2 regions of the Pseudoalteromonas sp. J2K-J031 genome follow, and region 1 is predicted to be linked to the other one. Evidence: riboswitches for the same ligand, from Rfam matches in the RefSeq annotation. Region 1 holds a riboswitch; the other holds the start of a gene.
The links. Region 1 has a riboswitch for lysine ahead of lysC (lysine-sensitive aspartokinase 3). Riboswitches for the same ligand answer to the same signal wherever they lie in the genome.

Region 1 (15,206 bases):
GACCCGATGCATTGCCGCTGTTTAACTTTTTGAAAACAAATTCAAGAGGATTATTACAAGCTCGGGCAATAAAATGGAATTTCACTAAATTTTTGATTAATCGCACCGGCCAAGTTGTTGCGCGCTATGCGCCCCGCACCAAACCCGAGGCTATTAGTTCAGTCATAGAGAGTATTTTATAACATGAAAATCGCATTTTTTAGTGCACAAAAATACGAGCAAACTTTTTTTACCAAACATAATCAGGCTGGCCATGAGCTGTTGTTTTTTAGCGAACGTTTAACGCTATTAAGTGCCAAACTAGCACAAGGGTGTGATGTGGTCTGCGCGTTTGTAAACGATGATTTATCGGCTACCGTCTTAGAAAGTTTACATGCATTCAATATTAAGCTTATTACTTTACGTTGTGCAGGCTTTAACAATGTCGACTTGATCAGCGCTAAAAAATTAGGCCTGCACATTACCCGTGTACCAGCTTACAGCCCAGAAGCCGTGGCTGAACATTGCATAGCTTTAATGCTCACGTTAAGTCGAAAAACTCATAAAGCATATAATCGGGTCAAAGAAGGCAATTTCGACCTTAATGGCTTATTAGGATTTAACTTGCATCAAAAAACCGTTGGTGTGATCGGTACCGGAAAAATTGGCTTAGCCTTATGCAATATTCTAACGGGCTTTGGCTGTCGTATTTTAGCCCATGATCCAAGCCAAAGTGCCACTAATTTAAACTACGTCCCGATGGCCACTTTATTGGCGCAATCCGATATTATTTCACTCCACTGCCCTTTATTGCCCGCAACCCATCACCTCATTAACGACGAGGCATACAACCAAATGAAACCGGGGGTGATGCTGATCAATACCAGCCGAGGTGCTCTCATCGATACCAAAGCAACCATTACCGCACTTAAAAACAGAACTTTGGGCTATTTAGGGCTCGATGTGTATGAGCAAGAGTCTGAACTCTTTTTTAGGGATATGAGCAGCGAAATTATTCAAGATGATGAGTTTCAGCGTTTATTAACGTTTCCAAACGTCTTGATCACGGGTCATCAAGGATTTTTCACCCAAGAAGCCCTTGATGAAATTGCTGCAGTGACATTTTTTAATATTGAGCAATTTGGCGAGCAACGCACTTTAAATAATGCCGTTGTTTAAGCGATCATTTTAATACACTAGCCAATAAAAAGCCGAACGGGTAATGTATCGTTCGGCTTTTTAACATCATTTATTTGTTATGAAAATGCTACATTTAAAAACACTGCTGTCATTAAGATTGGACAAATAAACCGGACATATTGTGCAAACCAGTAATGCGGCCCTCTGGTTACTTGTAATAGTTTATTGCCTCGGCGCCACAACCAACCCACTGTAATGAAATAAAATAATCCCATTAATGGTAACTGGTATTGCGTAAACAGCATAATCACTAAACCAAATAACCAATCGAAATTAATAATAATGATACTTGAACAAGCAAACACCACTAAAGTCACTAACCACGTCGCTTTTGTACGGTCAAAGCCATGACTTTCAACTAAAAAGGCAACCGGAATTTCGGTTGATGAAATCGTAGACGTAAGCGAAGCTATCGACATCAAGACAAAAAAGCACAGCGCAACCAATAATCCAATTTGACCCATAGTGGCAAATAACTCAGGGAGTACGGCAAAAATCAGGCGGCCTTCTCCAATCAATTTACCATCTTGAAACACCTCAACGCCATGTTGCTGCGCCACAAAAATAGCAGGAATGATCAGTAAACCGGCTAAAAACGCCACGCTGGTATCAAGTAATGCCACCGAAAAAGCAAGCTTAGGTAAATTTTCTTGCGGCTTTAAATACGAGCCGTAAATCATCATACAACCCACACCGAGCGACAAAGAGAAAAACGCTTGTCCCATCGCAGCAATAATTAAATCAGGGTCCATTATTTTAGAAAAATCAGGCACTAAATAGGCTTTAAAACCCGCTATTGCACCATCAAGTGTTGCGATATAACCAATTAACCCTATAAGTAATAACAACAACATCGGCATTAAACGACGAGACCAAGTTTCAATGCCTGACTTCACCCCTTGTAAAATAATACCCGCGGTTAAAATCAAAATAATTGGCGTGAAAATAAAATTACGTAGCGTGGTATCGCTATTTAAAAAATCGGCCACTGCCGTTGCACCAAAAAAACGAGCAACGGGTTCAAGACTGTATGCAATCATCCATCCTGCGACAATTGAATAGAAGCTCAGCATTACAATTGCGCCACTTAAGCCAATATATCCCGCTGCAGCCCCCATTTTTTTGCTTTGTTCGCTACACGCATTTCGCAGCGCCACCACAGGATTAGCTTGTGCGCTGTGGCCCAAATATAATTCAGTATATAAAGCAGGTAAGGCAAGTAAAAAAATTACGATAAAATATACCAGCAAAAATGCCCCACCACCGTGGTTTGCAGCTTGTGTTGGAAAACCCCAAATATTACCTAAACCAACAGCAGCACCTGCCGCTGCTAATACAAAACCTAAACGACTCTGAAAACCATCACGAATCTGTGCCATTGCGTCTATCTCTTATCATTTTTTTGTATTAAACCATATCAAACGTGCTTCATATAGCTAAAACAGTTACTAGGATCACTTACTTAGGTATAATTCATAACCAATTGAACTTAGTTGCCGAATTTTTATGCCAATTGATTTTTTTTCCAACAACTTAACCATTCATACCGCAACTTTTACTAACCTTGCAGAACCGCAATTAAATGAGGGCGAACTCACTGTTTTTATCGCCAATGCCAGTGAACTCAATTTAGAGCAGATAGTACCTGAACACTTTCTTTGCCAAGCAGAAATCGCCATTTTAACCAAGCGTAAACAGCCCAAAGCCAAGCGTGAATATTTAAAAAGCCGCCAAATTATCAAGCAACTCCTTAGCGCTCATTACAACGATCACTGCACTACGTTTGAAACTCGCTTTAACGATACAAAAAAAGAGCTCGAGCTCTACCACCATAATCAGCTTTTACCGATAAAACTCAGCCTCTCACATAGCCATGAAATGGTGGCTGTGGCACTGTGCATGCAACAACAGCATGTATTTTCGTTTGGTATTGATCTTGAAAAGACGACTAAACTACGCGCGTTTGATAAACTTGCGCGCCATTTTTATCATGTTGGTGAAGTGGCATTGATTGAACAAGCAGGCCGACTTAGCCCAAAACAACAAGCCGAGTATTTTTATCGCATTTGGACACTCAAAGAAGCGCTCGCAAAAACCCTTAAGCGCCCTATTGCACAGTTATTAAGCCCTAATGTATTTGAACTAATTGAATATCACACACTTAAACGCTTTAGCGCCAGCATCAATGACTTTGATTTAACGCTTTTAACGACCGAGCAAACAGACAAACTTACACTGATAACGCTCAACAATTAAGTCAAATAAAAACAAATACGTATTAACAAAAGCAAACTCTTAATGCTATAAAAACCCCCCAATCATTGGATGTCCAACTATTGGGGGTCGCTTCAATAAGTTCGCTATTTTAATTGATGAGCGTGATTAACACCCTTCAAGCAAACGGCGATGAATTGACTGTACCACCGCATCTGATTCGCTTTGCTCAACTAAAAAGCAGAGGTTATGTTTGCTGGCACCGTGGCAGATCATGCGGATATTAAAATCAGCCAAAACTTGCATTAGGTTTATTTCATGTTGACGTAGTTGAATCTCAGAGCCAACCAGTGCCACTAATGTCAGGTTATTTTCAACCGTTACATGGCAAAATTCGCTTAAACGCTCAAGACAAGCCTGATCAAGTTCTGGGCGGCTCGCATTTGGCGCGTTATCAAGGGTTAATGCTACGCTGATCTCTGATGTTGTAACTAAATCAACCGAAATATTGTATTCAGATAAAATAGTAAATACGCGCGCTAAAAAGCCACTGGCCAGCAGCATTTCTGGGCTTTTTAAAGTCAATAAAATTTGGTTTTTACGCTGAGTGACCGCACGAATTCCTGGGTGCTGCGACTTTTCTTTTTCAATCCACGTCCCACCTTGTTCAGGGGCGCGGCTTGAGCCAACAAATACGCTGATCCCTGCACGGCTTGCGGGTAAAATAGTAGCTGGATGCAGCACTTTAGCACCAAACGTAGCCATTTCAGCGGCTTCATCAAAACTCAGTTTTGGAATTGGTTTGGCTTTTTGGCATAAACGTGGGTCAGTACTAAAAATCCCTACTACATCAGTCCAAATATGCACACTGCACGCATCAACCGCTTCAGCAAGAAGCGCAGCGCTGTAATCGGAACCACCACGGCCAAGCGTCGTAGTGCGACCATGTTGATCTGACCCAATAAACCCTTGGGTCACAATCACAGCATCGTTTAATAATGGCACTAAATGCTCAAGGGCCGCTGCACGGGTTGCCGCCACATTCGGTGTTGCTTTACCAAAATGCGCATCTGTTTTAAGGACGTTACGCACATCAAAACGCTCGGCTTTAATACCTACGTCACGTAATACTTGGGTAAATAAACACGATGATAAACGCTCACCAAAGCTCAGTAATTCATCGTTATGTTGCTCGCTGGTACTTGTTAACGCAGCGCATTGCTCAAAATCAGCCAAGGTTTGGCTAAATAAAGTGGCTAAATCGGCATCGAGGTTAAGTTTGGCTAAAATATTATTTTGAATCGCTAACACACCATCGATATTGTTTTGTCGCTCTGAAGCACTGATGTTTTTTTGGCTTAACGCAACTAAATGGTTAGTCACACCCGCACTTGCGCTCACAGCAACAACACGAACATTATTATCATCGTGAATGATCTGCGCACAACGATACATGGCGTCAAAATCGGCTAAACTCGTGCCACCAAACTTGGCAACAATAAAAGATGAACTCATTGGGTCTCCTTATTTATCAACATTATACGTTGATAAAAATACACAAGGAGAACTGCAAGGCAAGGGTACTTTGAAATGAAAACGGTAATCCACTGCCAGAAGCTCTCCACCAAAATAGGTGACAGTTCAGAGGATTCAGCCTCTTAAACCGAGAAAATAACTGGACGGTGGTTATTTTCCCTCGGCGAAGGTCCCCCTCAAAACATCGTCATCGGACACCGCGCCCTCAAATGCTCTACCTGGCCTTCGCACCTCTTCTGTTTATTGCTCAAAACTAAACCCAAGCAATAAAAAACCCCACTGATTAGCGGGGTTTTAAATCTAACGTTTAGACGTCTAGCTGTCAATCATTAATTTACAGTAATTAATAATCCAGCGAAATACGAACCAACATAACCAATGGTGTAAGCCGTAAGTAAATAAAGGCTTAAACGTAAATAACTAACAAACGTTAACTCTTTGACTTTACTCATCGCAATAATACCGGCAGCCGAGCCAATAATAAGCATTGAGCCACCCACACCGGTTGCGTAAGTAAAGGTTAGCCATTGGCGCGCATCCATTGCAATGTCTGCTTTTAATAACGCCGCCGTTAACGGTACGTTATCGACCGTGGCTGATAATAGCCCCATAAAATAGTTTGCGTATTCTGGCGCTAAAATCTCGTATAAATGCGTAAATTGAGTCAGCACCCCGACTTCTTTCATCGCACCAACAAGCAATAACACCCCAACGAAGAACAACAAGGTGTCGTATTCAATTTCACGAATATAATCGATGATTTTTTTGTTTACGTCTTTTTTGCGCATTAAAAATTGCGCCACTAAAAACATAAAGCTCAATCCAAATAAAAACGTCAGTAATGGCGGAACTGAATATAAAACGCTCAGTGCCAAAGTACCAAAAATGGTTGAAAGGAAAATAACCGCAATGGTGATATCTGTTTTTTCAATTCGACGTGAGGTATCTGGTTCAAAATACACTTTGCCATTCATCCCAACCGACAACATCACAGCAAGTGCCAGTACGCTAAACATTGCAGGCGCAACCAACAGCAATAAATGGCCTATCGTGACTTTATCAGCCAAGAAAATCATCAAAGTGGTTACATCACCAGTGATGAGCGATACACCGCCTGAGTTCACAGCAAATATAATCAAGGTCGTGTATTTAATCAGCTTTTTACTATCGAGTTTAAGAGACATGACAACCGCAAGCGATATTAAGGTCGCAGTCACATTATCGGAAATCGATGAAAACAAGAACGCAAAGCCACCAACCAAAAACATCAAGCGACGTTCACTGATTTCTTTTGGCATAATGCGGTGAACTAAGTTTTGAATAAATCCTTTTGAGTTCAAATAGGCAACAAAGGTCATGGCAGCCATCAAAAATAACCACAAAGTCGCTATCTCGAGAATGTTATGATCTAATTGATGTTGAATAGTTTCAGGGCTTTCACCGTGAATAGGGAAGATAAAGGCGATTATCCAACATAAAGTACCAAAAAAAAGCGTGGTTTTGGCCTTGTTTACGTGAATAATATCCTCTATAACGATCAGCACAAACGCAAGTGCGATTAGCGATAGAATAATACCAGTAACCATTTTTCGTTAACAACCTTTGTTAGAAAAGTAAAATATTTGCGTTACAATCAAGCGGCGCGTAGTCTAGCACTTAAAATGTCATAAAACTACCGCACTGTACCTACTATCTTAGTAGTACTTTCTAAGCAGAATAATTATTAAACAACGTAGTGGATAGGTATGATCCCACCTAAGAAAATATTAACTATTTTGTCAGACCATTGGCCTTTGATAGAGACGTTGATCCGGCGTTTTAATATGGCTGACTTTAATATTCATGATGTGCAAACGATTTTAAAAACCAAGTACCCCACTTGGCCGGGTGATAAAATTTTTAAAGAAGCAAACCGTCTCCTTAATCACGATATTTTAATTCCGCTGGCAAAATCATCTCAGCTCGAGCTCAATCGTGCTGTTGCAGAGTTTGCTCAATATTTATTACAAGAAGAGAGCCTTGGCATTGCAGAAGAAGTGCATGTCCTTATCAAAGATTTAGCGCGTCTTGGCCATCGTTTAGCACAAGCGGGTCAAGACAATGATTTTGATGAATTGCGCCGTAATTGCCGCATTATGGATGAACGGGTACGAAAAATCGTAAAACTGTTTTACCACAACGAAAATGCCATTTTAAATATCGTTGAACAAGCCAAAGCCGATCACTCACAGCGCTCGCTCGAAAAACGTTATCAAGCCGTGATTGAAGCCTTTGATTTATACATCGAGCCCATGCTTGAAATGGTAGATATTGGCGGTGAATTTAAAGCGTGTTTTAGCGAGATTGAGCAGCAGATCAGCACGCTACTCGACCAAATTCAAATTACCGGCAAACTTTTTAGCGAAAAACGAATGTTAGAGCAGTTACGTACTCGTATTTTAGACATGCACCTAACCGGGCGAGAAAGCTTGCGTAAAAGCGCGGATATGCTGATGCCACTGCGTGAAGAGTTACGTCGCAACACACTACTCACCCGCCAAGCTGCCAAGGTGCTAGGGTCAATTCGTAAAAATGGTGTCGATGCAGTACTTAGTGCCCATCAACCACACATTGCATCGGATCAGCAAAAATTCTCACTGGGTACCGCGCATCAAATGGTGGCGTACATGGCACACATTGCCGAGTTTGAACAAGAAGAATACCAATTACCCGATCAAAGCCACGTACCTGCATTCATCAATCCTAACATTCCTGACTTTTTTAGCGTTAAAGCCCGTTTTACTGCAGAGCTTGGTAACAAAAATACGGGCATTTTGGGCTGGCTTGATAACCAATATCCAGAACTAGAGGCCGACGAACTCCTATTTTTATATCAAAAAATGGCCAATGATCCTGATTTAACGGTCACACACAGCGCACAACCAAGCGTTATCGCATTAGCTGATTGCCAATTTAAATTACACCCTTATCACGCATCGTTAAAAACGACGTCTTTAAAATCGAATTAATATGACACACATAAATTTAGCTGAACTCACCGAATTACAGCACATTAATAAAAAACTGGTCAGTGGTTATCACATTAGTGAACAAGATGTGCAACTTTGGCAACAACTTGACCATTGCCATGAGCAATATACCGAACTTTTTCAGTCACTTGGTCACAATTTAATTAAAGATGGCCGAGGTTTTTATTACCTCGAAATTGAAGATAGCACCCCCAACATGGGCAAAATTTCCCGTGCCTTCGCGCTCACTACCTATGTCTTGGTCGAATACTTTGCCAACTTAGGTAAAGACCCACTGCGCGCCCTCTTTGAACAAGTCTGTGATTTAGAACTGATGCAAACCTTAGTGCAGCATAATAAACACTTATACGATCAGCTCGAAATTTTTTCAGGCTCAGATTTACGCAAAGATGTATTTATGCGCATGAGCCGCTTTGGTTTAGCCAAAGAAGTTGAGCAAGGTTTTGTAATTCAAAGTCCGATATATCGTTATCTCGATGCATTAATGCAAATCAACGAACTTGATGTGCAGGAGGACAACTAATGCAACATTTATACGGCCTAACAAAACTTGCCTTACTCAATACCGCCGGATATGCCAAATGTGTGATCCCGCTTGATAAAAGCAGCTCAATTTGCGCGCCAAATAATACTGGTAAAAGCTCGGTAATTAATGCGCTGCAGTTTCCACTAATCAATGATTTACGCCTCACCGAATGGGATGGTCACGACTTAGAAGAAACCCGTAAATTTTATTTTAGCTCTGATCAATCGTATATTTTACTCGAAGCCGAGCTCCCTCATGGCCCTGTGGTGATTGGCGTAGCTGGGCTTGGTAAAATTGCAGGATTTGCCCATCAATTTTTTTGCTACAACGGCAAACTCAATATTGAAGATTACACTCAAGGCAAAACCATCGTTAAATATACTAAATTATTTAACCACCTAAAAAGCTTAAACTTCACACCTTTTGAGCTCAAAGCACAAGAGCTTAATGCCCTACTTACTGGTGGCGCCAGTGCCTTTGATTCGCAGATAAGCTTAAAAATGATCCCCTTAAACAATGTGCAAGACTCTGCCATTTACAAAGAAATTTTCAGAAAAATCTTAAACTTGCATAAACTTGGTGCACCGGATGTAAAACGCTTTATGCTACGCGTGTTTGAGCGCCACATGTCAAATTCTAAAGTCGACTTTTATGAAGTCTGGCGCCGCGCATTTGATAAAGTAAATCGCTCGCGCAAAGAGCTCAAAGCACTCGAAGCAATGCAAGAGCCCATCGCTGCGCTTGAAGCCATGCTTGAAAATCAAAGCGTCTTAAAGGGCAAGCTGGCAGCACATGCGCCCAAAATAGACCAAGCATTAATTGATTTTGAACACTATCAAGATGCGCAACTTGAAGAGCTTGAGCAAAGCTTGGCCGATATCGAAGCTGAAAAACACGATTTTGAACAAAAACAAACTCTGTATGTACAGCAACTGCGTGATATTGAGCGCCGAAATAGCCAAATTGAGCAATGGTTTATCCAATTTAATGGCTTACATCACGAGTTTGAACTGGTGGGTTTACCGACGTTGAAAACCAATTTGCAACAGCTTAAGCTCCAATACGAGCAACTGTCGCATTCCATTACCAGTGCTCAAGGGCAAAGTTTGCATACCCTTGATTTTCGGATAAAAGAAACCGAAAAACAGCTAAAAAGCCTAAAACTGCAACTAAAAAACCTCGAATACAATCTTTATACTCGAATGCGTGAAGAGTTGTCTCTCAAAGAAGTAGAAGAAATATCACGAATTTTAAACCCAGATTTATTTAGTTTGGCAACGGGAAGTCAAGGTGATGTTGCAATCACTGACGATCACGCTTTTGGCGAGTTTTTGGTGCAGTTATCCGATGCAGTAAAAGGCGGGATCCTGACCTTACCGGGTGCCAGCATAAAACTAAAAAAACTGCCCGCATTACAAATGCAAACCAGTGATAGCAAAGTACAAATTCAGGCCCAAATCGAAGCTCTTGACATCGCACTGGTTGATTTTGCTCGCCAGCGTGAGGTTGCAGCAAACGTTGCAGGTAAACAAGCCGAAAAAGAAGCGCTCTATCAAGAACTCATGGGGATTGAAAGTGCCCTTGAACGTTTTAACCATTACCAAACCATGCTACAAACACGTGAAGCACAAGGCCTATTAAAAGCGCAACTTGAGGCAGAACAAGAGCAGGTAGCCGATTTACTGCGAGAAGTGCAGCAAGATGCCGGTGGAATTGCCGATCGACGCTCTATTGTTAAAAGTAAAAAAGAGCAATTACAACGCCAAGCCGATCGTTTACGCCAAGTTAAATCGGAGCGCATTGATCACACTTTAGATTTTTACAGTGGCAAATGCACCCCTTATCTAATTGATATTGCAATTGATTTTGATAGTTTAGCCGACCTTGTCCATCGTTTTAATAAAGACAGCCAAGAGCTGCGTAATTTTGACATCAATGTCCGAAATACTTATTTGCATATTTATAATGCCGGGATCACCAAGTTTGATAACGAACCTGATGAACTCGTTAAATATCAAAAACTCATTGCCGCCTTTCATAATATTGATAATGAACGTGAAGCGGTTGAGCGCCAAGCTCGGGTCGCCTTAACCGAAGTCGCTGCCACTATTAAAGGCCTTCGCGAAGATCTCGACCGTTTGCGCCGTGAAATGAATAGTTTTAATAAAGGTATCAGTCAGCATCAAATTTCAAACTTACAAGCGTTTAAAATCAATGTATTACCGCGTAAACAGCTGGTCGACAGTATCGATACCCTTATTGCTACAGCTGATTTATTCGAACAAGGCGATACGCTTGATTTGCTCTCAAGCGAGCCGGTTAATGAAAAAGAAGTGAATGCAGCCAAAGATCATCTGATTCAATTTGCGAGCGATAAAGCAGGTCTCACCTTATCAGACTTATTTGATATTCGCTTTGAAGTGGTAAACCGCGCCGGTGAAACCGACCACTTTGATAAAATTGACTCTGCAGGGTCAAATGGCACACGGATCACTATTAAGTTATTGTGTGGCATGCTGTTTATTCGCTACTTATTGTCGGATCAAGAGCAGAACCGTTACCGTATTCCAATTTATATTGATGAAGCGGCCGATATTGACCCGCAAAATCAAAAAGCGATTATTGAAACAGCTCTCAGTTTTGGTTTTGTGCCCATTTTTGCCTCGGTTAAGCCTCAAATTAGCTGTGATTATATTGTGCCTATTCGCAGTGTCGAAAACGGCGCACAAAACTGGGTTGATGAAAAAGACTGGATTGAAGTACAGCACCCTCATACATAGCGTTACTCACGTCCGATTAAACAACCATGCCAAACCTAGAATTGGCGTGGTTGTTTCAATCAAGGCTCTCGCCTCACTGCTCATTTCATTAAGCTTACTTGTCCAGTTCTGTCAGCGTATTTAACCTAAATACTTGATAATAAAATGAACTCTGGATAATAAATCTATCTCCAGTGGCTATTTTCAACAATAACTACGTTGAGTTTACTTGCAATAGACCCGCTATTGACGCGTAAACTCACCTTGTTATCCCTGTAAATCTCCGACTGGAGAATGTCTGGATTTTTATATAAATTAAATCAATACGTTACTAAATCTCTTAATCAGAGATCAGGTTCATAAGTATTTCTCAGACAGCTATTGCGGAGTTAACTTCACTCAGTTCTCGGGAAGAGGTTTAAGCATCACTCTGTTTCATACAAAAACTCACAGGCATAAAAAAGCCCCGCATTAAGCGAGGCTTTTATCTAAATAATTTCAATTATTTAGTGAATTGAGCAACTTCAATCGTTACACGACGGTTGTTAAAACGTTTTGCTTTAGTTGCATTGCTAGCGAATAAATCTGTTTCACCAACATGTTTTACTGTTAATTGTGTTGCATTGACACCTTTAGCAGCTAAATATTTAGCAACTGCATTAGCACGGCGAAGCGCTAATTGTTCGTTATATTCGTTAGTACCTTGGGTATCGGTATAACCTGTTACTACCGCTTGTGCTTGTGGATTTGCAACTAAATGAGCTGCTAAATCTTGTAATGATTGTGTTTCTTTTACTGCTGATTTATCAAAATCGAATAACGCAAATGCATTCACTGCAGGCACAACAACTGGAACAACAACTGGCTCTACAACTTTAGCTACCGGAGCTGGAGCAACTGGCGCTGGCGCAACTGGAGCTTTTTTAGTTGTTGAACCAAAACGGTACGATAAACCTAATGAAGTTACATGGCCATGATCACCCGCGAACTGAGAATCACCTAAGTCATGTAAAAAGTTATATTCTACGCGGCCTTGTAATGATTGAGTGAAATCATAGCTTACACCTAAACCAAATAACGCAGCCCAACCTTTGTCATCAAACTTAGCAAAAGCGTTTTTCTCTTCGCCGTCGTAGTACATTGCGCCTAATTTCGTGAACAAGCCTGCTTGTTCAGTTAATGGAAGACGGAATACACCAGCAAACTCTAAGCCTGTCATTGATGTAACAGCATGATTACTTAAGCCATTGACTAAACGCGTCGTTGAGTAATCACCTAAATCAGTATAACCACCTTCAAGCGCCCAATGTTTTGAGAACTCATAACCAAAAAATACACTCCAAGCGTCGTCACGGCTATCACACTGGGTAAGTGATTTTTTACAAAGATCATCTTGACGTTTACGGCCAAACTCACCGCCAACATACCAGTTATTGAAATTGAAGTTATCCGCTTGAGTTTCTTCACTGTGCGCTGCAAAAGAGCTAGTAGCGAGTAACACACCACCAACAAGAGAAGTTGTTAACCCTAGTGAAAAAATATGCTTAGACATAGTAAATTTGGTTCCTTGATTGAGATGAAAATTGCACATTTATTGAGTGCTAAATTTTATGGGCGCATTCTACTTTAAAGAAAAGAGCAATAATACTGTTTCAGCACATTTATTTTATATATTTTAATAAGATGTCCCATCTTTTAATGTGCTTTTAGCAATTAACTAACCAATCTCTCACTTATGCTTTTGAAACTGGTTCTTGTCCCTGTTTAATTCTTGCTTTAGGATGCTCATTTTAGACCATGGAAGGATAGTTAAATGAAAAAATTGATATTTTGTTTTGATGGCACCTGCAACGACCCAACTGATTTTAATGATTTTGCAACCGACACCAGTATTACGAATATTTTAAAGTTACATTTGTTACTTGGTGGCACACTCGCAAACGAAGCCACAATAAGCAACCACGCTCAAACTAGTTTTTATTATTCAGGCGTCGGTACCTACGGCTCTTGGCTCAGCCGTGCATTTAATAGTGTTTTTGCTCCTGAGTTTGCTGACGTCAACTCGATTTTACAACAAGCCAAACACGATTTAGCTCGCTATCAAGAGCAAAATGTTGAGGTATTTATTTTTGGCTTTAGTCGAGGGGCTGCGCTGGCACGCCGCTTTGCCGCTTCAATTGACGCTAAAGTCACTTTTTTAGGTGCTTTTGATACGGTTGCCGCCATTGGCTTGCCCGATTTAAATAGCCAATCTCGCCCAGCCAGTGATGTGGTATTTGAAAATGGTACTTTAGCGCACAATGTCAAACGTGCTGTGCACTTAGTCGCCCTTGATGAAAAACGCTTAGCCTTTCAACCAACCTTGTTCAATCAAGACGCCCGAGTACTTGAGGTGTGGTTTTCTGGTGTGCACTCGGATGTTGGAGGCGGTTTTTGGTTTGATGGACTGTCGGATGTCTGCCTGTCATTTATGATGCAACATGCAACTGACGCTGGTTTAGTCTTTTATCAACCAACCGATGTAAATTATGCGCAATTACACGACCAATATGGGTTAGCCATTTGTTTAGATGATATCGAAATCGTGCCATTAATTAATGGTGTTCTTCATCAACAGCAACGTAATCAACAGCTTGCTAACAAAACCCTTGCTACACGCAAAGTGTGTGTTCACCAAAACGATGCACCGGTTACAAACCAAATAGTTATTGTGCATCACAGTGTGATGAACAGGCTCAATCAAGTGACTGAATATCGGCCTGTTTCGCTACGTAATGCGAAATATCGCATTCTTGAGGCAAATGGTACTCTGAGCGAAGAAAAGATAGGTATTGCGGCATTACGAACTGCGCAGCAATAAAAAAGACGTCCTTGGACGCCTTTCATTTTTTGACGAATCAAAACTTATTTAACTTGCCACTCAATTTTTTCACCTGCGCGAATAGGCACAACTTTATCGCCGCCAAGCGGATAAAACTCTGGAACATTCCAGCTGGTTTTTTCAAGTGTAATGGTATCGCTATTGCGTGGTAATTGATAAAAGTCTGGGCCATTATGGCTTGCAAATGCTTCTAGCTTATCAAGCGCCCCTGCAAGTTCAAACGCTTCAGCGTATAACTCGATAGCAGCATGCGCTGTATAAGATCCTGCACATCCACAGGCCGCTTCTTTTTTATCTTTCATATGCGGCGCAGAATCGGTGCCTAAGAAAAACTTTTTCGAACCGCTGGTTGCTGCTTTCACTAACGCATCTTGATGCGTATTGCGCTTTAAAATCGGTAAACAATAAAAATGAGGGCGAATGCCGCCCGCTAACATGTGATTGCGGTTATATAATAAATGATGCGCTGTAATTGTGGCTGCAATGTTATCACCGGCTTGATTCACAAACTCAACCGCATCAGCGGTAGTGATGTGCTCAAGCACCACTTTTAACGTTGGGAAATCTGAAACTAATTTTTTTAATTTCGTTTCAATGAAGATTTTTTCACGGTCAAAAATATCAATACTTGAATCAGTGACTTCACCATGAACAAGTAACAACATGCCCACTTCTTCCATCGCCGCAAATACGGGAGCCATATTCTCAATCGAAGTCACACCTGAATCTGAGTTCGTTGTCGCACCTGCTGGGTACAATTTTGCCGCAACCACTTTACCAGTCGCATACGCTTCCTTAATGTCCACTGCTGTAGTTTTATCGGTTAAATAAAGCACCATTAATGGCTCAAACTGACCTTGTGGCTTAGCAGCCTTAATGCGGTCGTAGTAGCTTAATGCCAATTGTGTATTGGTTACAGGTGGCACCAAATTTGGCATGATAATCGCGCGGCCCATATAACGGCTTACATCACGTACCGTATCAACGAGTTGTTCACCGTCACGTAAATGAATATGCCAATCATCTGGGCGAGTAATCGTAATACTTGTCATTGCTTTATTTTCCTTTGCGAAATTTGAGTG
Region 2 (15,206 bases), 1.2 Mb from region 1:
ACGGGCGCTTCAAGCTGGCTAAAAATATCAATGATTATCCAATCGAAAGTACGTGCTGTTTTTATTTCAAGTAATGCATCTTGGCAATGTAAATTTATCGAGGCTTCACCACCAAAGTATTTTTTGTAGCAATGGATTATTTCAGGGTTTTTTTCTGCTGTTATGAGTTCAGTTTTTGGGTAATGAAATTGTAAGTAATTACGAATTGCCCCTGCGCCAAGCCCAATCTCCAACACCGAGCCTGGTATATCAATAGTACGCCAAATATTCGCAAGCACTTGTAAATGCGGAAATAACAAATGATCCGGTTCATCGATTTCGATGACAGATTGCAGTACTTCATTGATCAATAACCATCTAAGTTGTTGATATTGCCTTACTTGTATGCTTTGGCCAAATTGCTTTTGCCAATGGATCAGTTGACCTATCTCAGTACAGTGGGCAATGAAGTATGGGTGAATAATGCCTTTACCGGCTTGCACATATTTCATAGTTTAATCAGGATAGTAGAGCATTTTACGTGTGTCACGTTTTATGCACAGTTCAAATCAGAGGGCTATTTTAACTGTTAGTTTTTTGTTGTATTGTGGAGTGAATTTTTGCTCTGCGCTGTCAGAGTGATTGCGAATAATAACGATAGGAGCTGGCATGTTTCAAGTTACGACCCCACAAAGCAGTCAAGATTGGCAGGATTATTATCAATTACGCTGGCAGGTTTTACGCGCACCTTGGCAACAACCTCGCGGCTCTGAGCAAGATGATTTGGAGCAAGACTCAGAGCATCGCTTTATTCGAAATCGTGAAGGTGAGGTATTAGGTGTCGCTCGGTTGCATTTTAATAACCACAATCAAGCACAAGTACGTTATATGGCGGTAGCTGAGCATGCGCGTAATCAGCACATTGGTAGTCGTTTATTGCATGAATTAGAAATGATAGCTTGGACCCAGTCTGCACAAGAGTTGGTATTATTCGCTCGAGAGCGTGCCTTACCTTTTTATCAGCGCCATGGTTATACCGTCGTAGAAAAAGCCCATCTTGCTTATGGTGATATTCAGCATTTTAAAATGGTCAAAAATCGCCCGTCTGAGCCTGGTTGGTTTTTACACCCAGATTGGACGCAAGTGTTACAAAATACATGGCGCGAAGCCATTCCGATTAGTGATGCGATGGGGATTAAGGTTGAAACCTACACCGATTGGCTGTTTTCAACACAAGCTGATTTTGATGCCAATATTAATGTGCATGGTTCGATGTTTGCGGGTTCAATCTATAGCCTTGCTACTTTAACGGGATGGGGCGCAACGTATTTAACATTAAAAGAATTACAGCTTGAGGGCGATATTGTTTTAGCTGATGCTAATATTAAATACCTAAAACCCTTAAAATCTTCGCCACGTGCCAGTGTCGTATTAGCTGATTGTGTGGGAGAGCTTGAAGTGCTTCAGCAGGGCGAAAAAGCGGTGTATCACGTGCCAGTTAATGTCTATGATAACGATGTGAAAGTGGCTGAGTTTACTGGCCAATTTGTGGTTTTGCCATTAAAGACATCAGTTTGAAGTAACACGCATTCGGTTTAGATAATAAAAACGCCAATAAGTAAAATTATTGGCGTTTTTGTCTTTTAATTGTAGTGATGAACATAATCAAAGAAGATCACTGAGTAAAATACCAATACCAAATCGTTGAACATGGGCATTATAGTCAATTAAGCTTTCGCCATAACCATTAAAATATTGAGTATAGCCACGTAGCCGCCCCCAAAGTGGAAAGGACCAATCGAGTTGGATAGCACCTCGGTTTTGCGCGTTAAAATTATTGCGGCTCATAAAGCTAAATTCATGTTCTTGGTAACGATATGCGCCTGAGAATTCAAAGTAGCCCAAGTACTTGTAGATATCTGGGTTATCATCACCTTTTGGGTTTAAAGGGCTAGATTTGCGATTCTCAGGGATGCGATACCAAGGTTTTAAGCTAAAAACAAAACCTCTATTTTCCCAAATAAAGTCAGCATAAATGCGATTCCAAGAGCGAGAATTAGGCTGGCTTCGGCCATTTGATTGATGCTCAAACCCCAAAATAAGCGCCATTTCATCGCCCCATAGTACATGTTCAGGATCTAAAAAATTAACCCAAAAAATTTCAGGTTGGTAATTTGTTTCACGAAAAGGGGATGAGATTTCTTTATTAAAAACTTGCCAATACGATTCTAGTGTAAACCCTAAATAGACCGCCTGATCTTTGTCTGAAAAATGATTAAAGAGAGGAACCTTGATTGATAGCTGGTATTTAGATTCAAAATTATCTAATGGCTCGACAGTACCATCTGAAGTCTGTTGATTGTGGTGATCAAATGAGGACGAATTAGGGTCTCTCATGTAGGTAATTGGTAGTAAATAATTACGCTTATGGGGGGTGATCACATTGCGGTTATCTTGGCTGTAGTGTTCACGAGCCATGCGTTGATCAAGCTGACTAATCTTAGTATTGTTATCTGGCTTGGCGCAGTTTTGCTTAATTTGGCCTATGGTGCGCTCATCATCACCCGATAATAGCTCTCCTAATACACACTGTTTTACTAATTCAATTTCAGGATTTGAAACCGGTTCACTTTCGGATGCTTGAGGAAAAAACGAAATCAACGCAACCAAGCTGATCAAATAACGCATAGTTTGCCTATAAATTAGCTTATTAAGTACTCAGTATATCTTGGCTCTCCCTCATCGGGGAAATAATTAAGGTTATTTTTTGTTACCATATGAAAGAAAAAGGCGGCTTTGCAGCCGCCCGAGCTTGTCCAATTTGGACTCTCACGCAATGGGTTAATTGCTTGAAAAAGATGGCGGCAAAACTGCCGCTATCTGAATATGCCACGGGAATACATGGCGACTCTCACGCAATTAGAGTTCGGTTTAAAGATGGTTTACTCTATAGCTCACTGTAATTAGTAAAAAATTTATATAGCTCTGTGCCTTGGTTAACGCTGGCTGATGCAAAGTGCAAAATAGCAATTGCGTCTTTATCAAATGTCAGTTGCTGCAAAGGCGTTTCACTTAAGTAGCGCTCCATGCGCAAAATATTGGCGATTGGAGTGCCTGCTTTAATGTGTCCACCTAACGGTGCTAGGTATTCAACCATGCCGCCAAGTGGCGAATAATAGGCAATATAATCATCTAGATGACAGCTATAACGGGTCATTTTTGCGGGTTGATGATGTGAATTGTGAAACGCTTCTTTATGGGTTAAGTAACTTAAAATACTTTGCGCATCATATTTAGCGGCGGTTAAATCTATTTTTTCTTGTGAGCCAAGCTCCACCGTAAAGGCATCGACAGCGATATCAAATGATACACCTTGTGCTTTGAGTGCATTACTCAAATCCCACCACGGACAAAAACTGGCTTCATCCAATGCGCCACCAAAGCCATTATCAATTAATAATACATGCTCAATATTAAAAAAGCGGGCGCTGTTTTTGGCATAGGTTGGGCAATATAAGTGCTTACTTGAAATGGGGCCGGTATGTAAATCCAAAACAATATCAGCCTGATGAGCAAGGCGTTGCAGGTTATATGCAATGCGTTGACCAGTAGTGAGCTGATAAGCCGGTCCATTGAGCTTTTTGTCAATATAAGTAATTAATTGCTCGCGAAACGCATCTTTAATGGTGTTTGCATCACTTGTTAAGTGGTTGCGCACAAACTCAGGAACGATGGCGGTGGCATCTAAATACATGCGATTCCAATTCGTGCCCGTAATTGGATCGAAGCGACCTAGGGTAAATTCCCCTGATTTTTGATTACAACCAATCGGATTTGCATAAGGGACAAGTGTGAAATCTGCTTTTAAGTTAAGCTGTTTTAATTGCTCAAGTAGCTGATAAATAACCGCGTTACCTTGCACCTCTGCACCATGCATATTGGCTTGAAGATACACATGTGGACCTGTGCCATCACCTTTTAAGCGATAAACCGGAATGGTTAACGGTAAACCATTTGCAATTTCACCAACTAAAATGTTTTCTTGGCTGATTGAATTCATTACTTTATCTCAAATAATAATCAGCAGTTTCGCTACCGCGGACACAGCGAACTTGGTTGTTTTCTATTACGTACTCAGCCGCTAATTCATGACATAAAAAATAAGGCATGCTTTCGGTAAAGCCGTATGCACCTACTTGGCTAAAAACGACATGGTCATTTTCGTTGAGATCGGCGGGCAGCTGATGTGTGCCTAAACTATCGAGAGCCGTACAAAGCGGGCCATGAATTAAAAACTCACGAACTGGCGCATCAGATTGGCGTAGTAACTGGGCTGGAAACGCCTGATTAGTCACCGCAGGGCGTAAAATGTGATTAATTCCGCCAGCGGTAATTAGCTGGTGATACCCAAAGTTTTCTTTTTGTTCCACTACAGGATTTACATAATGGCCGCATTCACCTACAGCATAACGGCCTAGTTCCATCCAAAGTTCATTCACGCCTGATTCGAACTTAATATTGCTTAACGCATCAAGCAACAGAGGCCAATTGAGCGCATCTTGCTCAGTGGTGTAAGGAATACCTAAGCCGCCACCTAAATCTAAAATCTCTAGTGCAAAACCGAGTTGTTCGGCGAGCGTTTGTAATGGTGCAATCATTTGTGACCACAGTTGGGCTAGCTTGTCAGTGCTGAGCATATTGCCCCACTGAAAAATATGCAGACCAACAAAATTAAGGTGTGTGTAGTCGGCAATATTTAAATGTCGCCATTGCTGCGTACCTAAACCAAAAGGCGTTAGGCTATTGCCCCCTAATGGGTTTTTTTCACCTTCAGGCCAGCGAAGTTGCACGCGTAGCAAAATACGCAATTGCACTTGATGGCTTTGCGCCGCTTGGTTTAACCACGCCACTTGATTAAGGCTTTCGGCAACAAAGGTACGCACGCCAGCCTCTAAAAAGTGGTTAATTTGTTTCTTACTTTTGGCAGGGCCAGTATTGAGCACACGTTCAGCGGTAATTCCTTGTTTTAATACTTGATTTAGCTCGCCTGCGCTTGCTACGTCAAAATTAAAACCGACTTTATCTAAAGTTTGAATCACGCTCGACAAAGGATTGGCCTTGACTGCGTACCATAACTTCACCACATTTTGTGCGGTTAAGGGAGTTAAGTGCGCAGCAAGCTGATCTAAATCATAGATAAAAAAAGGATGGTCTTGCGTTTGCACCAGTGCATTAATGTGACCGCGAACTGATGTGCTCAAAAAGCTCATTAACGTAATACCTCTTCTAGTGCTAATGAAGCGTTTGATTGTGCATCACGGTATTTCACAATTAAGGCACATGACATACTTAAACCTTGGCTACGACCCCATGCACTTGATGCAGGGCGTGAACCTGGCACTACAATGGCGTATTCTGGGATTGGTTCGCCGCGCTCAAGTTGGCGCTCGTTAACACAGTCGTACACAGGAATAGTGGCCGATAAACGTACGCCTGGCGCAAGTACTGCGCCTTTTTTAACGACTACGCCTTCAACAATCACACACCCTGCGCCAATAAATGCATCGTCTTCAATCACGACTGGGCTCGCGCCAACAGGCTCAAGTACACCGCCTAGTTGAACGGCTGCACTTAAATGCACATTTTTACCCACTTGTGCACATGAACCCACTAAAACATGGCTATCAACCATAGTGCCAGAATCAACATAAGCACCAATATTGATATAAGAAGGAGGCATAATAATCGTGCCTTTAGACACATAAGCGCCAGGGCGTACACTGCTACCACCGGGTACCATACGCACGCCATCTTCAGCTGAAAAACCACGTACAGCTAAGTTGTGTTTATCAACAAAACCACCTGGGAATTCAATGTTGGTGCCATTTTTAAAGACGTCTAAAATGCCTTTTTTAACTTCAACATTTGCATGCCATTGACCGTTTTCATCTTGAGTTGCTGCGCGCACAGTGCCCGCTTCCAATTGTTGAATAAGTTCTGACCAGTTCATAAAATGCCTGTTTAATTAAAAGATAAAATTGTGTGATTAGCAGCTTCAAGCGCTGCATGATTATTGAGTTCTAAATGTGTTAACGGTGGGCGTAAATCTGGCAGCTGAATGCGTCCTTGTTTGTGCATTAACACTTTAACAGGGATTGGATTTGCTACTTCAAATAAACTATTGATAGCACTTGACCATTGGCCAAATAAATTAGGGTACGTACCCGCAAGTGAGCGACGAACAAACTCAGCCGTTTGAGTAGGCCATGCATTAGCAGCAACAGAGACCAACCCTTTAGCACCCGCTTGAGCAAAGTAAGGCATTAGCGCATCATCACCGCTGTAAATCGCCAATTGTGGTGCCGCTACGCGAAATGCTTCGAATTTGGCAATGTCGCCGCTGGCTTCTTTCATCGCCCATAAGGTGCTGTGATGACTTAAATTTTTAAGTACTTGTGGTGCGATTGCAACCGCGCTGCGACCTGGTACGTTATAAAGCATGCAAGGGTGTTTTGAATGGCTTAGCAAGGTATCAAACCACTGCGTTTGGCCTTGTACGCCCGGCTTGGCGTAAAGTGGTGATCCTAGTAAATAAGCATGAATAGGTAAATCATTACAAAATTCAAGCCATTGCACTTGTTGTTTTAAGTTAAAACCACCCACAGCGACCATTAATGGAACTTGAGGTGCTAATTGGCAAACAAAAGTAACAATGTCTTTTTGTTCGGCTTCGGTTAGAGCTAAGCCTTCGCCGGTACTGCCAAGTAATAAAATGCCATTATTAGCCGACACTTGTTCAGCAACTAACTGTGCCAAAGCGTCAAAATCAACTGTGTCTTGTGGTGTAAACGGCGTAATTAAAGCCGTCCATAACGGATATTCAGATAAATCGAATTGTTGGATCATCTCTACCGAACTCATATCATGTCGGTAGGAAAGTGGAGAATAATCCAAAGCACTACCGAACATATAAAATTCGAAGAGCGAATGGACTTAACAAAAATAAAGCAAATAGCCTTATTTTCCTAAGACCAGAAGCTCTCCACCAAAATTGCAACAGCTTAAGCTGTTATTGGTGACAGTCGCTGGGATTCAACCCAGACGCCCGAAATAACATTGAAACAAACAATGCGCATTCTCGGCGTTAACTCCCCTCATAAACGGTCATTGGAGTTTGTTCTCCTCTCGTTTATTACCTGATTAACGCACCTCTTCTAGCCCTAAAACTAATCGCTACAGAGCGTAGCAACTAATCATTGAATAGGGTTCACGGCAGGGATTGAAACATTTTAGCCATCTATATGTCAATGATGAATTACGATCTTTTCTTTTCGTCGAGATTGGTTTTTCGATATTTTGAGGTAAAAAAGGCGGCGCTAAAACGGGGTTTGTCAGGTGTGGAAGTGGTTTGTTTTAAATGAAAAATGCTGCACTTTGGCAGCATTTTAATTGCTTAAATAGCCATTTTAGCGGCGGATCCGGATGTCGCCCACGCCGACTTCTATGTTTAAATTATGTTGACCTGCACCGCGGTATTCAGTTTCTGAGCTTACTAACTGTCGTTGTTCTTTTACTTCGTTAATTAACCCGCTAACACGGGTATCACCGACACCAGAGCTCAGTTGAATGCGCTTAAAGTCATCGAGAGTGGTATCAATCCGAATTGAACCAACACCGACTTCAATGTCGGCAGAGTTGGCAAAGTTATTGATTTCAATGCTGCCAACGCCAAGTTGAACATCCAGTGCAGCAGTGCGTGGTAAGTGGATAGTCCAATCTTGTTGTAGGTCGTCTTTGTTCACTTCGAGGCTAATTTCATTATCGGTGATTTTTTTATCTAAAGTAATGCTTGATAAATCGACATTGGATGAAAACCAACCATTCTTTTTAGGTTTGAGTTCTATTTCAATCTTGAGCTGATCACTGTCACTTGCCTCAATTTCTAAACTTCCAACGGGAAAATTGATGCTCAAGCTTTGTTGGTTGGTCATTGTTAATGTTTCTGTAATTCTTTTTTCGCTATCGGCACTAGCCTGTTGGCTAAACAATGCGGTAATAAGGGTAAGTGAGCTAATTAATTTTTTCATAGTAAGGACCCATGTCTGTGATGATGTTATCAGTAAGTCGCAAGCCATGATTAAAAAGGTTTAAAAATAATTAAATTTATTTTTTGTATATTGAATTCAATTTAACTGGTAACATAAAATTAATCAATTGGATAATTTCTGTTATATTGTTTGAATCATTCATTATCTTCAGGCGTTACGAATAAAAAATCCAAATAAAGGTTTTAAAGTATTTTTATTGGCAATATTTTGCCTGCTAACTGTTTTTATTTGCATTGTTTTTGTTGTTGACTTGTTAGGGTTAAAAGGTTACTAATAAAAAAGAAATTAACGCAGACCAACTATCTGCCTTTTTACACTAATTAATGGTTAACAATTACATGCTCACAAATACACTTTCTCTAGTCCTAATTATTATTAACGTGGTGATTATTATCACCGCGGGGGCGAGCTAGTGTCTAAGTAAAATTGCTTAATCACGAACCCCCCGAGCTGAAAAGTCCGGGGGGTTTTTTGTTTCTAGGTGTTTGAAAAAATTGTAAAACTAAGGGTTGAATTGAAAATGACAGGCGCGCAATTACTAATAGAATTACTTGCTAAACATGGCGTAAACGAGGTGTTTGGCTATCCAGGTGGTGCCATTATGCCAATTTATGACGCTTTGTATGGCGCGCCGATTAAGCATTATTTAACTCGTCATGAGCAAGGTGCTGGTTTTGCTGCTGTAGGTTTTGCCAGAAGCACAGGGAAGTTAGGGGTGTGTTTTGCAACTTCAGGCCCCGGTGCAACCAACTTAATCACGTCGCTTGCTGATGCCATGATGGACTCAGTGCCGTTACTTGCCATTACTGGACAAGTTCCGACAGCAGCAATTGGCTCTGACGCCTTTCAAGAAATCGACGTATTAGGCATGTCATTGTCTTGCACTAAACATAGTTATTTGGTTGAGCGTCCTGAAGATTTAGCTGAGATTTTACAAGAAGCAATGCACGTTGCGCAGTCAGGGCGCCCAGGCCCTGTACTTGTTGATATTCCAAAAGATATTCAATTGGCGCAAGTGCCATTTCATCCTTGGCTTGCTGCTGATGATTACAAACCACAGGTTTCGCATAACGAAGTGCTAAAAGCCAATCAGTTGCTTGCGCATGCTAAGCGTCCGGTCGCGTATGTTGGCGGCGGCGTACAAGCAGCAGATGCGCAGCAACATTTAATGGCGTTTTTAAATTCAACCCAAATGCCAGCTGTTTCGACGTTAAAAGCTTTGGGGTCAGTTTTACCTGAATATGAGTATGATTTAGGTATGCTCGGGATGCATGGTGGTCAAGCTGCCAATTTAGCCGTCCAAGAATGTGATTTATTAGTATGTATCGGTGCGCGTTTTGACGACCGAGTAACCGGTAATTTAGCTAAATTTGCCGCCAAAGCAAAAGTGATTCATTTAGATATCGATGCGGCCGAAGTGGGCAAACGTAAACCCGTTGCGGCGTCGTTAGTGGCTGACTTAAAAGATTCTTTACCGCAGTTGAGTGCGCCAGTCACAGCGGCTGCTTGGTTAGATCATTGTTCTGCCATGAAGCAGCAATATGCATGGCGCTATGATTACCCAGGCGATAAAGTCTATGCTCCTTATTTACTTAACCAGCTTAGCCAATTAATGCCACAAAATGGCGTGGTATGTTGTGATGTTGGCCAGCACCAAATGTGGGTGGCGCAGCACATGAGATTTCGCCATCCAAGCAATCATTTAAGCAGTGGTGGTGCAGGCACAATGGGCTTTGGTTTACCCGCTGCTATTGGTGCACAAGTTGCTCGGCCGAATGATTTTGTTATCACGGTATCAGGTGATGGCTCAATCATGATGAATATCCAAGAACTTGCCACCATTCGTCGCAATAACTTACCCGTTAAGATTTTAATTTTAGATAACCAACGCCTCGGTATGGTGCGTCAGTGGCAACAATTGTTTTTTGATGGTCGTTATAGTGAAACAGACTTATCGGATAATCCTGATTTTGTTGCTCTTGCTGCGGTATTTGGCATTCCAGGGCAAACCATTACTCATGCCAATGAAGTGGATGCTGCGCTTGAAAAGCTCGTATCAGCAACCGGGCCTTATATTTTACATGCTTGCATTGATGATAAAGAAAATGTCTGGCCGCTGGTGCCGCCAGGTGCAAGTAACGAACAAATGATGACTGAGGTGCAAGCATGAAACACTATTTACAAGTTGAATTAAAAAACCAAAGCGTAGCAGTTGAGCGTTTTTTACGTGTTACCCGCCATCGTGGTTTTTCACTGACTCACATGCAGTTAGAAGCAAAAGATGAAAAATATTTAGTGAATTTTACCGTCGATAGCGATCGGCCTATTCATTTATTAACCCAACAACTCAATAAGTTGATTGAAGTTAATTTTGTAGAGCAGCAATTAAAACAGCAAGCGAGCTAACCGCTTTTTAAACATTTTTATCGGTAATACCGGCATTAAAAATAGGAAATTACTATGTCACAGCAGTCAGAATTTATTTGGTTCAACGGAAAGATGGTTCCATATGCGCAAGCAACTACCCACGTGCTTAGCCATGCCATTCATTATGGTAGCTCGGTATTTGAAGGTGTGCGTGCCTATGACACGCCCAATGGCCCAGCAATTTTTCGTCTGACTGATCATATCAAGCGTATGTTCGATTCAGCAAAAATTTATCGGATGGAAATTCCTTATACGTTAGAAGAGCTGGTTCAAGCCTGTAAAGACACTGTGGCACAAAATGGTTTTAAAGACGCATATTTACGTCCCTTTGCTTATTTAGGTCATGTTGGTTTAGGGCTAAATCCTAAATCTCATGTTGCTGAGGTCTCGGTTGCAGCGATGCAATGGGGCGCTTATTTAGGTGAAGACAGCCTTGCTGAGGGCGTTGATGTTTGTATTTCGTCTTGGAATCGTTTAGCGCCTAATACCATGCCAACAGCAGCAAAAGCAGGTGGCAATTATTTATCATCGCAGCTTATTTCAGGTGAAGCCAAACGCAATGGGTATGTTGAAGGCATTGCACTTGATACCAATGGCATGTTGAGCGAGGGCGCAGGCGAAAACCTATTTGTAATTAAAAAGGGTGTGCTTTATACGCCACCAACTACAGCGTGTATTTTACCGGGTTTAACCCGAGACACCATCATGACGTTGGCCAAAGAGTTTGGTTACGAAGTGCGTGAAGAGGCGATTGCGCGTGAAGCATTATATTTAGCCGATGAGTTTTTTATGACTGGCACTGCTGCTGAAATTGTACCGGTGCGCAGTGTCGATCGCATTACAGTTGGGTCTGGCAAGCGCGGCCCAATCACGGAACACTTACAAAAAGCCTATTTTGATTTGGTTAAAGGTCAAAGCGCCGATCCACATGGCTGGCTTGAATACGTAAACGCATAAATACATAAAGATTTTAAATTTTTGGGAATGAGGACTAGGGGGTGTTTCCCCCTAAAATACAGAGGTAACTATGGCTAAATTAAGAAGTGCAGAAACAACTGAAGGTCGAAAACGCGCAGGTGCTCGTGCACTTTGGCGTGCAACAGGAATGACAGATCAGGATTTTGGTAAACCGATTATTGCGGTTGTTAACTCGTTCACTCAATTTGTGCCAGGGCATGTTCATCTCAACCAACTTAGCGAACTAATGGCGCAAACCATCACACAAGCGGGTGGCGTACCAAAAGAATTTAATACCATTGCAATAGATGATGGGATCGCCATGGGTCATGGCGGCATGCTGTATTCGTTGCCGTCACGCGATTTAATCGCTGATTCGGTTGAATACATGGTCAACGGTCACTGCGCCGATGCCATGATCTGTATTTCAAACTGCGACAAAATTACCCCAGGCATGATGCTTGCGGCGCTGCGTTTAAATATCCCGGTTATTTTTGTCTCTGGTGGCCCAATGGAAGCGGGTAAAACGCGCCTTGCAGGCATAGATATCAAACTTGATTTAGTGGATGCCATGGTAAAAGGCGCTGATTCGAACGTGAGTGATGCCGATTCTGAACAAGTTGAGCGCTCAGCATGCCCAACCTGTGGTTCATGTTCAGGCATGTTTACCGCCAATTCAATGAACTGTTTATTAGAAGCCATTGGTTTAGCGCTGCCGGGTAACGGCACTACGCTTGCTACTCATAAAGATCGTAAACAACTGTATGTTGAAGCGGGTGCGCGCATTGTTGATTTATGCCGCGAATATTATCAAAAAGATAACCAAGCAGTATTACCGCGCGCCATTGCTAATCGCACTGCATTTATGAATGCAATGGTGGTTGATATCGCAATGGGTGGCTCATCAAATACCGTGCTGCATTTATTAGCTGCAGCGCAAGAGGCGGGTGTTGATTTTGATATGTCTCATATCGACGCGCTTTCTCGCAAAACACCCTTTTTATGTAAAGTTGCCCCAGCGACCCCTGATTACCACATTGAAGATGTGCACCGTGCTGGTGGCATGATGGCGATTATTCGTGAGCTTGGTAAAGCGGGTTTGGTTGATTTATCGGTGGATCATGTTGCCGGTATGACCATGGCAGAATTAGTTAAAAAATGGGACGCGACCGATCCTGCAAATGAAGCCGCACAAAAATTCTTCCGCGCAGGCCCTGCAGGTATTCGTACCACTAAAGCCATGAGCCAAGAGTGCCGTTGGCCGCAAGGGGATAATGACCGTGAGCATGGTTGTATTCGCAGTGTTGAACATGCCTTTAGACAAGACGGCGGCCTTGCGGTGTTGTACGGTAATTTGGCGCAAGATGGCTGTATTGTAAAAAGTGCGGGTGTGGTCGATGACATGCTGCATTTTGAAGGGCGCGCTGTGGTTTATGAATCACAAGATGACTCGGTTGAAGGCATTTTAAACGATGAAGTAAAAGCGGGTGATGTGGTCGTCATTCGTTATGAGGGGCCAAAAGGCGGCCCAGGCATGCAAGAAATGTTGTATCCAACGAGCTATCTGAAATCTAAAGGCTTAGCTGAAAAATGTGCGTTGATCACCGATGGCCGTTTTTCAGGGGGCACATCAGGTTTATCGATTGGCCATGTTTCTCCAGAAGCAGCAAGTGGTGGTGCCATCGCTTATGTTGAAAATGGCGATAAGATCATTATCGATATTGCGACACGCCAAATTAAACTCGACCTAACCGATGACGAGCTTGAAGCGCGCAAACAAAAGCAGCTTGCTCGTGGTAAAGAAGCCTATAAACCGGTTGATCGTGTGCGTTATGTCTCATCAGCTTTAAAAGCATACGCCTTATTGGCAACCAGTGCCGATAAAGGCGCGGTGCGTGATTTAGCTAAACTAGAGGAGTTAAGCTGATATGGTTTCAAAAGAGCTTGAATATTTCAGAGCAATTATCCAAGCCAATATGGAGCCATTGGCGAAAATAACGCAAGTGAGCCCGATGCCGAGTTTAGAAAAAAAACTCGGCAATAAAATTTGGCTAAAACGAGAAGATCAGCAACCTGTCTATTCGTTTAAATTACGCGGTGCGTTTCATAAACTTAAACAACTGCCTGCAAAATCAAAAGTGGTGACTGCATCTGCAGGTAATCATGCCCAAGGGGTTGCACTAAGCGCGAGCTTTTTAGGCCATACCGCCAAAATTGTGATGCCAGTAACAACACCTGAAATTAAAGTGAATGCGGTACGTGATTTGGGCGGTGAAGTGATTTTGCATGGTCATCATTTTGATGCGGCCAATAGCTTTGCTTTAAATCTTGCAGAACAAGAAGGGGCGGTATTTGTGCCACCCTTTGATGACCCAGATGTCATTGTTGGCCAAGGGACGATTGCACGCGAATTAATGCAGCAATTACCACAACTTGATGCCGTATTTGTACCTGTCGGTGGCGGTGGTTTGCTGGCTGGGATGTCGGTGTATATCAAATCATTACGGCCCGATATTAAAGTAATCGGGGTTGAGTCTGAAGAAAGTGCCTGTTTAAAAGCGGCGCTTGAAGTAGGCCATCCGATTGAATTGGACCGTGTCGGCAGTTTTGCCGATGGTGTGGCGGTTAAAATTATTGGTAAAGAAACCTTTCGTTTAGCACAGCAATTTTGCGATGAAGTGGTCACGGTAAGCAGTGATGAGATTTGTGCTGCGATGCAGGATGTCTTTGTTTCAACCCGTGCTGTGGCAGAACCATCAGGTGCTCTGGCCTTAGCAGGTCTAAAAAAATGGTGCATTGAAAACAAAGCCAAAGGGCTTAAGTTATCGGCGGTTTTGTCGGGAGCAAATTTAAACTTTGACCGCTTACGTTATGTAGCCGAGCGAACAGCGCTTGGCGAAAAAAATGAAGCGCTTTTTGCTGTGACCATAGGCGAAGAAAAAGGCAGTTTTCGCCGCTTTTGTAAAGCGTTAGGTGGGCGTGCAATTACTGAGTTTAACTATCGTTATGCCAATTCAGTTAAAGCGCAGATATTTGTGGGTGTTGGTTTGCGCCGGGCACAAGAAGAGCTCGATGAGTTAAAAGCTGAACTCACACGCTCAGATTATGATTTTACTGACTTATCAGATAACGAATTAGCTAAGTTGCATATTCGCTATATGGTCGGTGGTCAGCCCGGTCAAATGATTAAAGAGCGGTTGTTTCGTTTTGAATTTCCAGAGTACCCAGGTGCGCTAGAGCGCTTCTTAGATACTTTAGGCGCAAATTGGAATATCACCTTGTTTCATTATCGTAATCATGGCGCTGCAACAGGTAATGTACTAGCTGCATTTGAGATCCCTGATAATGACAATCAAGCATTTCAAGAGCACTTAAGTCGTCTTGCATATGGTTATCAAGAAGAAACTAATAACCCATGTTACCAGCGATTTTTAGCAGGACCAACAGAGAAACTTGCTGAGGTGAGTTAGTTAAGGTTCTGTTATCATAAATGTTTTAAACGCTAATTATTGATTAGCGTTTTTTTTTGCTTCGTTTAAGTCTATAGTTAATTCCACTTTTATGGATGCGTGTTGACAAGGAATGTATGCGAAATTGGCTTCTTACAACGTTGGTATTTTTTACTTGTGTTTCTCGTGCTGAATATAATGTTGTATTGCAGTTGAAATGGCAGCATCAATTTCAATTTGCTGGTTATTACATGGCGCTTGAAAATGGTTATTACCGCGATAAAGG

Region 2: another riboswitch for lysine. It lies ahead of dapA (4-hydroxy-tetrahydrodipicolinate synthase); the one in region 1 lies ahead of lysC (lysine-sensitive aspartokinase 3).

The regions. Positions count from the first base shown of each region.
Region 1 is NZ_CM200279.1:2,281,179-2,296,384, forward strand. Features, by position in the region: gene AC3KZC_RS10335 (glutathione peroxidase) at 1-182, shown strand, start outside; gene AC3KZC_RS10340 (2-hydroxyacid dehydrogenase) at 184-1,158, shown strand; gene AC3KZC_RS10345 (sodium-dependent transporter) at 1,236-2,558, opposite strand; gene AC3KZC_RS10350 (4'-phosphopantetheinyl transferase family protein) at 2,686-3,435, shown strand; gene lysC (lysine-sensitive aspartokinase 3) at 3,562-4,908, opposite strand; lysine riboswitch at 5,000-5,173, opposite strand; gene nhaD (sodium:proton antiporter NhaD) at 5,259-6,515, opposite strand; gene AC3KZC_RS10365 (MksB family condensin complex protein) at 6,675-7,937, shown strand; gene AC3KZC_RS10370 (condensin complex protein MksE) at 7,939-8,481, shown strand; gene AC3KZC_RS10375 (Mks condensin complex protein MksF) at 8,481-11,264, shown strand; gene AC3KZC_RS10380 (OmpA family protein) at 11,746-12,795, opposite strand; gene AC3KZC_RS10385 (phospholipase effector Tle1 domain-containing protein) at 13,057-14,103, shown strand; gene pyrC (dihydroorotase) at 14,148-15,176, opposite strand.
Region 2 is NZ_CM200279.1:3,490,245-3,505,450, reverse strand. Features, by position in the region: gene AC3KZC_RS16005 (spermidine synthase) at 1-491, opposite strand, end outside; gene AC3KZC_RS16000 (bifunctional GNAT family N-acetyltransferase/hotdog fold thioesterase) at 649-1,557, shown strand; gene AC3KZC_RS15995 (phospholipase A) at 1,645-2,667, opposite strand; gene AC3KZC_RS15990 (succinylglutamate desuccinylase/aspartoacylase family protein) at 2,927-4,039, opposite strand; gene AC3KZC_RS15985 (PLP-dependent decarboxylase) at 4,044-5,249, opposite strand; gene AC3KZC_RS15980 (2,3,4,5-tetrahydropyridine-2,6-dicarboxylate N-succinyltransferase) at 5,249-5,989, opposite strand; gene dapA (4-hydroxy-tetrahydrodipicolinate synthase) at 6,001-6,885, opposite strand; lysine riboswitch at 7,007-7,201, opposite strand; gene AC3KZC_RS15970 (toast rack family protein) at 7,446-8,066, opposite strand; gene ilvG (acetolactate synthase 2 catalytic subunit) at 8,608-10,257, shown strand; gene ilvM (acetolactate synthase 2 small subunit) at 10,254-10,493, shown strand; gene AC3KZC_RS15955 (branched-chain amino acid transaminase) at 10,548-11,471, shown strand; gene ilvD (dihydroxy-acid dehydratase) at 11,542-13,398, shown strand; gene ilvA (threonine ammonia-lyase, biosynthetic) at 13,400-14,941, shown strand; gene AC3KZC_RS15940 (ABC transporter substrate-binding protein) at 15,058-15,206, shown strand, end outside.